3 regions of the Roseburia amylophila genome follow, and region 1 is predicted to be linked to each of the others. Evidence: a T-box and tRNA genes for the amino acid it is inferred to sense, from the RefSeq annotation. Region 1 holds a T-box; the other regions hold tRNA genes.
The links. The T-box of region 1 lies ahead of thrS (threonine--tRNA ligase). A T-box ahead of a tRNA ligase gene usually reads a tRNA of that ligase, here a tRNA-Thr.
Positions count from the first base shown of each region.

Region 2: it has a tRNA-Thr gene. The T-box ahead of thrS (threonine--tRNA ligase) is inferred to sense a tRNA for this amino acid. The anticodon was not compared.
Region 3: it has a tRNA-Thr gene. The T-box ahead of thrS (threonine--tRNA ligase) is inferred to sense a tRNA for this amino acid. The anticodon was not compared.

Region 1 is NZ_JAOQKI010000005.1:164,414-167,698, forward strand. It holds gene OCV43_RS13840 (hypothetical protein) at 19-321, opposite strand; gene OCV43_RS04790 (SEC-C metal-binding domain-containing protein) at 513-1,013, shown strand; T-box leader at 1,107-1,309, shown strand; gene thrS (threonine--tRNA ligase) at 1,594-3,285, shown strand, end outside.
Region 2 is NZ_JAOQKI010000015.1:27,047-30,331, reverse strand. It holds gene OCV43_RS10195 (YhgE/Pip domain-containing protein) at 1-1,702, shown strand, start outside; tRNA gene OCV43_RS10190 (tRNA-Thr) at 1,770-1,842, shown strand; gene OCV43_RS10185 (LytR/AlgR family response regulator transcription factor) at 2,112-2,855, opposite strand; gene OCV43_RS10180 (DUF4097 domain-containing protein) at 3,057-3,285, shown strand, end outside.
Region 3 is NZ_JAOQKI010000009.1:29,781-33,065, reverse strand. It holds gene potA (spermidine/putrescine ABC transporter ATP-binding protein) at 1-507, opposite strand, end outside; gene OCV43_RS07325 (helix-turn-helix domain-containing protein) at 517-1,056, opposite strand; tRNA gene OCV43_RS07320 (tRNA-Thr) at 1,219-1,291, opposite strand; gene OCV43_RS07315 (hypothetical protein) at 1,520-1,960, shown strand; gene OCV43_RS07310 (DHH family phosphoesterase) at 1,987-2,961, shown strand; gene OCV43_RS07305 (hypothetical protein) at 2,968-3,285, shown strand, end outside.

The sequences.
Region 1 (3,285 bases):
TATAAAAGAGGATTGTGGTTATTCGCAATCCTCTTTTTTGATGTTTGGTTCATTTGAAGTTTTTGCGGAAGCATCCTGCCCGGAAGCTTCTTTTTTGATGGAATCCAAATCTTCTCTTAAAGAGTAATGATTCTTAAGTAAGCGGTATACCATGGTATAAGCCCAGATGAGAGCCGGGACAACTACAGTGGCATAGATGGAAGCCTTAAGACAGTTTGTGGCAAAATCGCTTCCAATCAATGCAAAAACAAGAGTGGAAACATAGAGGGCAACTAAGAGTACAACACCGATAATTGCAAGAATCTGTTTTGTCTTTTTCATATATGACCTCAACTTTCTTTGATGACCTGTTTTTAGAAAAAAGCAATATACATTATTTTAACATTTGACAGCGGATAGTCAATCAGAAAATGTAAAGTTGCAGAGGATAAATACTTGAAAAAAGCACAAAATATGCTATACTGAAACAAGCGTTATACGACTAAATATGGATTAAAGGATGGATATGAACAATGGCATTATTAGAAGAATGGCAGAAGATTGCTTATGATCAGCAGGCAGATAGAGGAAAATTACAGAAGTTCTGGCAGAGATATTTTATGTTAGAGAAGGGCGTATATGAGAAGCTTTTAACAAACCCGGATGAGAAGGTAGAAGGAACTGTAAAAGAGCTGGCAGAGAAATACGACCTCAGCATTATGGATATGACTGGATTCTTAGATGGAATCAATGACAGCCTGGTAACACCAAACCCAATTGATACTATGGAAGAGGATACCAAGGTAAGCCTTGCATTCGATAAAGAAAAATTATACAAGAACATGGTAGATGCCAAAGCTGACTGGCTCTATGAATTACCACAGTGGGATGAAATTTTTGATGCAGAAACCAAGAGAAAGCTTTATTTAGAGCAGAAGAAATCCGGCACTGTTGTAGTTGGAAAGAAAGTCGGAAGAAATGATCCGTGTCCTTGTGGAAGTGGAAAGAAATATAAATTCTGCTGCGGAAGATAAGAATAAAATATTTTGGAAAACATTTGGAAAATATTTCACAGAAAAACTCTTTACATAGCAGAAAAAAGAGTATACAATAGCTTTTGTCAAAAGGACAAAACAAAGAAGAGACGAGTAGCATAACAGGAAGTCAAAGAGAGGAATACATTTGGTGAGAGTATTCTGATGGAGTGTAATGTGAAGACCAGCTCTGAGTGACCCTAATCCGGTCCGGTGATTCCGTTATCATCAGAATGAGCGGTTGTACGATAAGTACAGCAAGCAGGGTGGAACCACGATAGAGTATCGTCCCTGATGCATAAAATTTATGCATCAGGGATTTTTTATTTTACAGGAAATTGCTTTCCTGTAAAGTGAAAAACGCTCCGCGAGGATGCGCACTGCGGCGTATAAGGTAAATGTCGCATGCGACTGCCGCAGGCGCGAGAATGTGCCAAGGCACATTCTTTATTTACGCGAGTAGCGAGAAAAATCGCATGCTTGCATGCAGATTTGGCGAGCACCGCGATAACTCGAGAAACTCGCAAAGCGTGTTTCTCGTAGTTTTAATACCAATATAATAAGAAAAGGAGACTTGAACATGAAAATCACATTAAAAGATGGCTCAGTAAAAGAGTACAGTGAAGCAAAATCAGTCTATGATATTGCAGCAGATATCAGCGAAGGCCTTGCAAGAGTTGCATGCGCCGGTGAAGTAGACGGAGAAGTGGTGGATTTACGAACCGTTCTTGACAAGGACTGCAATTTAAATATTATAACAGCAAGTGATGAAGAAGGATTAAAGGTAATCCGCCATACTGCATCCCATGTGCTGGCTCAGGCGGTAAAGAAATTATTCCCGGATGCAAAGATTACAATCGGACCGGCAATTGAAGATGGATTCTATTATGATTTTGATCATGCCCCATTTTCAAGAGAAGACCTCGATAATCTGGAAGCAGAGATGAAGAAGATTATCAAGGAAGGTCATGAATTAAAACGATTCACACTTCCAAGAGAGGAAGCAATCAAATTCATGCAGGAACGTAATGAGCCATACAAAGTAGAACTGATTGAAGAATTACCAGAGGGAGAAGAAATTTCTTTCTATGACCAGGGTGGCTTCGTAGATTTATGTGCTGGCCCACATCTGATGACAACCAAGGGCGTAAAGGCATTTAAGCTGACATCATCTTCCATGGCATATTGGAGAGGTAATTCTGACAAAGCAAGATTACAGAGAATTTATGGTACTGCTTTTAATAAGAAGGAAGAGTTAAAAGAATACTTAGAGAAATTAGAAGATGCCAAACGCCGTGACCATAACAAACTTGGCCGTGAAATGGGATTATTTACCACTGTTGATGTTATCGGACAGGGACTTCCTTTATTTACACCAAAGGGAACCAAGATGATTATGAAACTGCAGCGTTGGATAGAAGACTTAGAGGATAAAGAGTGGGGTTATGTACGTACCAGAACTCCGCTGATGGCAAAGAGTGACCTCTATAAGATTTCCGGACACTGGGATCACTACATGGATGGAATGTTCATTTTAAATAAGGACAGCGACGACAAAGAGACAATGGCACTGCGTCCGATGACCTGTCCATTCCAGTATTATGTATACATGAATGAACAGCACTCTTACAGAGATCTGCCATATCGGATGTCAGAGACTTCTACATTGTTCCGGAATGAGGACTCCGGAGAGATGCATGGACTTACCCGTGTCAGACAGTTTACTATTACAGAGGCACATATTATTCTTTGCCCGGAACAGGCGGAAGAAGAACTTACCAGATGTACTGAACTTTGCCATTATGTAATGACTACACTTGGTATCGATGGAGATGTTACTTACCGTCTGTCCAAATGGGATCCGAACAACAAAGAAAAATATCTGGGCGACGAAGCATATTGGAACAGCACCCAGCAGTATCTGCGTGATGTTATGGATAAGAATGGCATCAAGTATACAGAAGCAGATGGGGAAGCTGCATTCTACGGACCAAAGATTGATATTCAGGCAAAGAATGTATATGGAAAAGAAGATACCATGGTTACCATCCAGCTTGACTGTGCAAGTGCAGAGAAGTTTGGCATGTACTATATCGATGAGAAGGGTGAGAAAGTACTTCCTTGGATTATCCATCGTACATCCATGGGATGTTATGAGCGTACCCTTGCATGGCTGATTGAACATTATGCAGGAAAATTCCCAACCTGGCTTTGCCCGGAACAGGTAAGAGTATTGCCGATTTCTGAAAAATATGCAGACTATGCAGAGCAG
Region 2 (3,285 bases), on a different contig from region 1:
TGCACCAAAGATTACATCCAAGGCAAAAACGGCAGTGCAGGAACAGGTAAATGCAACCTTTGTCAGCACTCTGGCAGAAGTCATGTTAAAGGTAAATGATGTCATGGTAGAAAATGGAATGGATTCCGGCTCTATGATAAATCTTTTTCTGACACAGCTTAATGATTTAAGCGGAGATTTGGACGGCTATATTGCATTGCTGAATTCTTTTGTCAGCATTACCAATTCGGCATCCAGCCTGATTGATACGACACAGGTTATGCTGCCGAATCTGAATACGATGGTAGATGATGGTTCAAATACGGTAAATACCATGCAGGGAGCTTTGAATTCCGGCAGCCTTAATGCCAGTGCTTTGGCTGAGGTTATTTCAGCAAATCTTAATACAGCAGCCGACAGCCTTGACAACATCAATACGCTGATACAGAATGCCTTAGATCAGTTGGATAACTATGGTGATTTATCTTCCGGCGGACTACAGAGCGCAATTAATATGATGCCGCTGATCCGTCAGTTATTTGAAAATAGTGTGGCAGACTGGAAGGATGATGAAAGTGTTTCCGGTCAGATTGCAGAAATCGAGGCACAGTTAGATAAAATTGAAGCAGATTTAAACAGTGTCCAGAATAATGTCACAGATTTAAATACTGCAAAGGATACTTTAAACACTGAAATATCTACCGAAATAACTTCCTGTAAGACCAAAATAAAAGCTTTAAAAGATACGTTTGACTATTCGGTAAAAGGTCAGCTGGAGACAACCATTCAGTCCATGCAGGGGTCACTGAATCAGACACAGGCAATTTTAAATGGTGTCGATGGAGATTTTGATGAAGTATCGGAAGTATTGGATGCTTATAGTGAAACCCTCGATAAGGGAAATGAAAGCTTAAGTGATTCATTGGCAGCAGCACAGGAAATGAAGACCGGACTTGACAGTGTGATTACAAGTCTCAGTGCTCTGGAAATCAGTGACCAGTATCAGGCTTTGATGAAAATCTTAGAGACCGACCCGACTTTGTTAGGAGATTTCTTATCTTCTCCGGTCAATATGGAGACGAAAGAGATTTATCCGATTTCCAATTATGGTTCGGCAATGTCACCGTTCTATACGGTACTGGCATTGTGGGTAGGCGCGTTGATTCTGGTGGCAATCATTCATGTAAAGGTACTTCCGGATGAGAAAATACCGGATGCAAAACCTTACCAGAAATTCTTTGGAAGATATATTACATTCTTCCTGATTGGACAGGTGCAGGCATTGATTACTGCACTGGGAGATTTGTTTTATATTAAGATACAATGCCATAACCCATTCTTATTCTGGCTTGCCTGCGCATGCTGCAGCTTTGTATTTACCTTATTTATGTACGCATTAACGGTAGCCTTTGAAAATGTCGGAGAGGCTTTGGCGGTAGTCATTATGGTTATCCAGGTAGCAGGAGCAGGCGGTTCCTTCCCAATTGAAGTACTGCCGGCAATCTATCAGCGGATTTACCGTTTCTTCCCATTCCCTTATGGAATGGATGCACTCCGGGAGACCATCGGTGGTATGTATGGAATGACTTATTGGAAATGCCTCGGCATCTTGGGCATCTATATTATAATCTCACTTCTGATTGGACTTGTAATTGCAATTCCGTTCCGGAAGTTAAATATGAAGATTGAGCATAGCAAAGAAAAATCTGACATTATGCTGTAGAAAAGTATTGACAATCATAGCTCTCTATAGTATAGTATTACAAGTCGGGATTAGTTCCGACAGAATTGCTGGCATGGCTCAGTCGGTAGAGCGTCGCATTGGTAGTGCGGAGGTCACGGGTCCGATTCCCGTTGCCAGCTTAACTGGGAAAAAGGCTGTAACCCTTGAATTTTCAAGGGTTACAGCCTTTTTGGTGATTATGCAAATCGCATAAAACATATTAACATCCGAGTCTGAATAATTTGCAGATTGTGTTAAATAACTCGGAACAGCTATTGAAATTAAAACACATAGTTTCGTCCTCCTTATTTTCTTTGAAATCATGTCTTAGCTAAGTACAAATGAATTGTAACAAGTCTGTAACATTTTCACAATAGGAGTACATTGGAAACATGGGAAATATCTGGCCCTAGGATAAGCCGGGATGAGTTGGCTCTTTCTCAAGCTTTGCAAACCAGCTATTAACGGCCTTGCTTACCTCGTCACGTTTACGGAAAGGAATCTGCACAATGGAGTGGTCTTCCATAATAAGGTCGTGCTGTAGAATTCCGGTGACATGATTTAAGTTTACCAGATAGCTGCGGCCAACCGGAAGAAAACAGGCAACAGAGGCAAAGTCTTCGGTAAGCTGTGTCAGGTTTCCGGGAATCGTAAAAGTCTCTGATATAGCGTGCAGCAGGACATTGTGCTGCCCGGTTTCAAAAAAGAGAATATCTGAGTAAGGAAGAGAATATTCCTTCCTACGGACAGAAAAGGTAAATACTTCATTGGATTCCTCTAAAAGAGTATCGCAGCGGCTCATGGCATTGAGAAAATCTGTGTGTGAGTAAGGCTTTTGCAGATAGTAAAGAGCATTTACCTCATAGCTTGCCATGGCATGTTCCGTAGAAGAAGTGGTGAAAATAATGCCACCCTCATAGCCCAGTGAGCGAAGGATACGTGCTGTTTCCACACCGTCCTGGCTATTCATATAGATATCTAAAAACAGCAGAGCCGGATAACGCTTTTCTTCCTTATAATATTGAATCATCTCTTCGCCCGAAGAAAAAAGTAGAATCTCCATATTACAATGATGTTTCGTGGCATATGTATTCAGATGATGTTTCAGCCGTAAGGCATCGCTTTCAGAATCTTCGCATAAGTAAATCAGCATAATTATTCTCCTGTATATAAAAAGTAAAAAACACCGGATACGAAACAAGTATATCATATTGAAAGAAAATAAAAATCATTTTTTATCGACAATCAGGAAGATAAAATCACAATTTGGAAGAATTGGTTGCAAAATTTTAAGCGTTTTCTTAAAATAGAAACTGTGTGAACAAAAGAAATAGAATAAAAAAGGAGAGGAAATATGGGAAGAAACCGAAAAAAACGATGTCTGGCATTTTTGATGGCATTGACTATGATGACAGGCTTATTTATGGGAGATGCTGCCGGACTACTGGTAAAGGCAGAGGATACGCCGGCATCCGTTCAAATAGGAATTACAACATTAGAGACGGGCTGGTATGTGAAGGCGGTGGATCCTCCTTCTACACCGGGACCATCTGCAACGATTCGTGGCGTCGATAAAGTAGGGG
Region 3 (3,285 bases), on a different contig from region 1:
TTTTAAATCCAGTGCGCCCAAAGGCTCGTCTAAAAGGAGCACCTTTGGTTCATTTACAATGGCACGGGCAATGGCAATACGCTGCTGCTGGCCACCGCTTAAGGAATCAATGCTGCGGTTTTCATAACCGTCTAAGTTTACAAGCTTTAAGGCATATTTGATTTTATCCTGAATATAAGCCTTGCTTTTTTTGCTGATTTTTAAACCAAAAGCAATATTATCTGCAATGCTCATATGGGTAAAAAGTGCGTATTTCTGGAATACGGTATTTAATTTACGCTCATTTGGCGGAAGAGAAGTAATATCTTTTCCATCAAAAATAATACGTCCGGTGTCCGGTGTCTCAAAACCACCGATAAGACGCAGGGTAGTAGTCTTTCCACAGCCGGAAGGTCCCAGCAGTGTTAAGAATTCGTTTTCCTTTACATAAAGATTTAAGTCATCCAAAATCATATTTCCGTCATAAGTTTTGGTAATATTTTCTAATTGTATTAATTTCTTGCCCATCATAACCTCCTAAAAACTTGGCGGGTTTGTAACCCAGATAAGAACGGCATCTTTCCTGCCGGTATTTTCGATATGGTGCTTTTTATTGGACTTAAGATAAAAAGACTCCCCCTGTCTTGCAGTATAAGTACGGGTACCATATATGATTTTAATGGAGCCCTTAAGTACATAGCCGAATTCTTCTCCCTCATGTGGAAGATAGATGTCTGATGTGCCGCCGGGCTTCAGCGTCAGTCGTACCGGTTCCATCATATCTTTCTGGGCACCGGGAACCATCCATTCGATTAAGCTCCTGTGTTCCGCATCTTCTTTTTCAAAATAATCTTCATTTTTAAAGACAAGCTGTGCAGGTTCATCATCTGCAAAAAATTCTGCCGGCGTAGTGCCGAGACACTGGATAATATCTAAAAGTGTACCCACGGAAGGAGACGTAAGATTACGCTCTAACTGGGAGATAAATCCTTTGGATAATTCCAGACGGTCAGCCAGTTCCTGCTGGGTGAGACCGTAGAGAATCCGCAGCTCCTTGATTTTATTTCCAATATCCATTTTGTACTTCCTTTCCATGAAAAGTGATTTTACATAGTTTTTACAAAATGAAGCTAATAATGTATTTGAAGTTTAATAATAATAAACTCACTAAGGAGTATTATGAGAAATTGAAAGAGAAATGTCAATACTATTTTTAGATTATTTTTAGACAACAAAAAAAGCTCCCGAGGGGACTCGAACCCCTGACCTACGCATTACGAATGCGCCGCTCTACCAACTGAGCCACGGAAGCAGAATAATCTGGCTATATGCGAAATAAAATATTTTTCTCAGACAACCCTTTATTTATTAAAATCATACTATAATATTATATATAGAAAAAAATAAATTTGCAATGTTTTTTTGAAAAAAGTTGTTCTTTCAATGGTTACTTGGTATAATGAGCGTAGATGTGTAAGAACCGGAGAAAGATGAACCGGCTTATGAAAAGGGAAATCATTACAAGGAGGAAGTTTTTTTCATGGAAGTGAAGGAATTTGTTTCAGGGGGAAAGAAAACTGAGGACAGTAAGAAGAATATGAAGAAGAAAATCAACAGCGCAAAGAAAAATTATGCAAAGAAGAACAGTCAGTTTACGATTGCAGAATTAAAGGAAAACAGCGCGCTGATTATGTTATGTGTATTTGTGGTTTTTGCCGTATTGGAAATTGTTCTGGGTATACTGGTATGGAAGATGCCGGTAGTGAGCGTATGTATTGTAGTGTTGATTGAAGCGGGACTTGCTGCATGTCTGCATAACCTTCCTGTCTGGCTGCATGGAATTGTTGCAGCAGCAGAGATTGTCGTTGGAATAATTTCCGGTAAAGTGATATTTATGCTGATTGGAATTTTATGCTATGGGGCAGCTTTGTTTGCCTTAAAATTCCAGAAGGAAAATAATCCGCTTTCTATATTAAAATAAGAAGAAATCATACCAGGAGATAAAACATGGATCCCTTACAATTAGTAGAGTTATTAAGAGGACACAGAACTTATATTCAGACACATAATTTTCCAGATCCGGATGCGATTGCCAGTGCCTTTGGCTTACAGCATTTTTTAAATTACCATGGGATTAAAGCAGATATCTGTTATGATGGCAAGATTGAACGCCTGAGTACAAGAAAGATGTTTGATACATTTCATATTGATATTTTGTCTAAAGAAGATTTGGATGATATGAAGAAAGAGGACTATATTGTTACCGTAGACTCCCAGAAATATAATACGAATCTGACCGATTTTATCGGGGATGAGGTGGCATGTATTGACCATCATCCGACAGTAATTGCCTGTGAATATGCTTATAAAGATGTGCGCCGTGTAGGAGCCTGTGCCACAATGATTGCAGAGTATTTTTATCTTACCAATACACCAATGAGCCGGGATGTGGCGGCAGCACTGGCATATGGCATCAAGATGGATACGGATGACTTTGTTCGTGGTACAACAAAGCTTGATGTGGATATGTTTGCATACATCTATCCAATGGCAGATGTGGAAGAGTTAAAATCCATGTATGTAAATGTAATGGAGTTTTCTGATTTAAAGGCATATGGTGCAGCAATCGATAATATCCACATTTATGATGATGTGGGATTTGCATCGATTCCGTTTGATTGTCCGGATGCGCTGATTGCAATTATTTCAGACTTTATTTTATCTCTTGATGTAGTTAATATTTCCGTGATTTATGCAATCCGTTCTGATGGCATTAAGTTTTCTGTCCGGAGTGCATTCAATCATGTAGATGCCGGAAGAGTTGTAGCAAAGGCATTAGCAGATTATGGAAACGGTGGCGGACATCCGGCAATGGCTGGCGGCTTCATTCCAAAGAAGAATATGGAAAAGTTGGAACCGGACCGGGATTATAAATTAGAAATGCTGTTCTTAGAGCAGATTAAGGCAGAAGAAGGAAGGTAAGATACCATGGCAGAAAATCAGGTGAAGATAACCTATCATATTTATCTTGAGGCAGAGGATGTATCCCAGTCGAGAATTTTATCCAGTACCTCTTATGTAAAGAACTTATTTAAAAATTGCGGCAATCATTATTTTCAGGGTGTAGACTTTGATGATGAAAGTGATTTGGATGATTTTACCCTGCGTCTCTTTGTGGAGCAGGAAATCTTAGAAGAAGAGTGCAGCGTAGAGGCAGATGCAAAAGACTTTCCGGCAGATATGGCAGAATTCTTGGATAATATAGCCCAGGCACATTCTTTCCTTGATATGGAAGGTGATTTTACC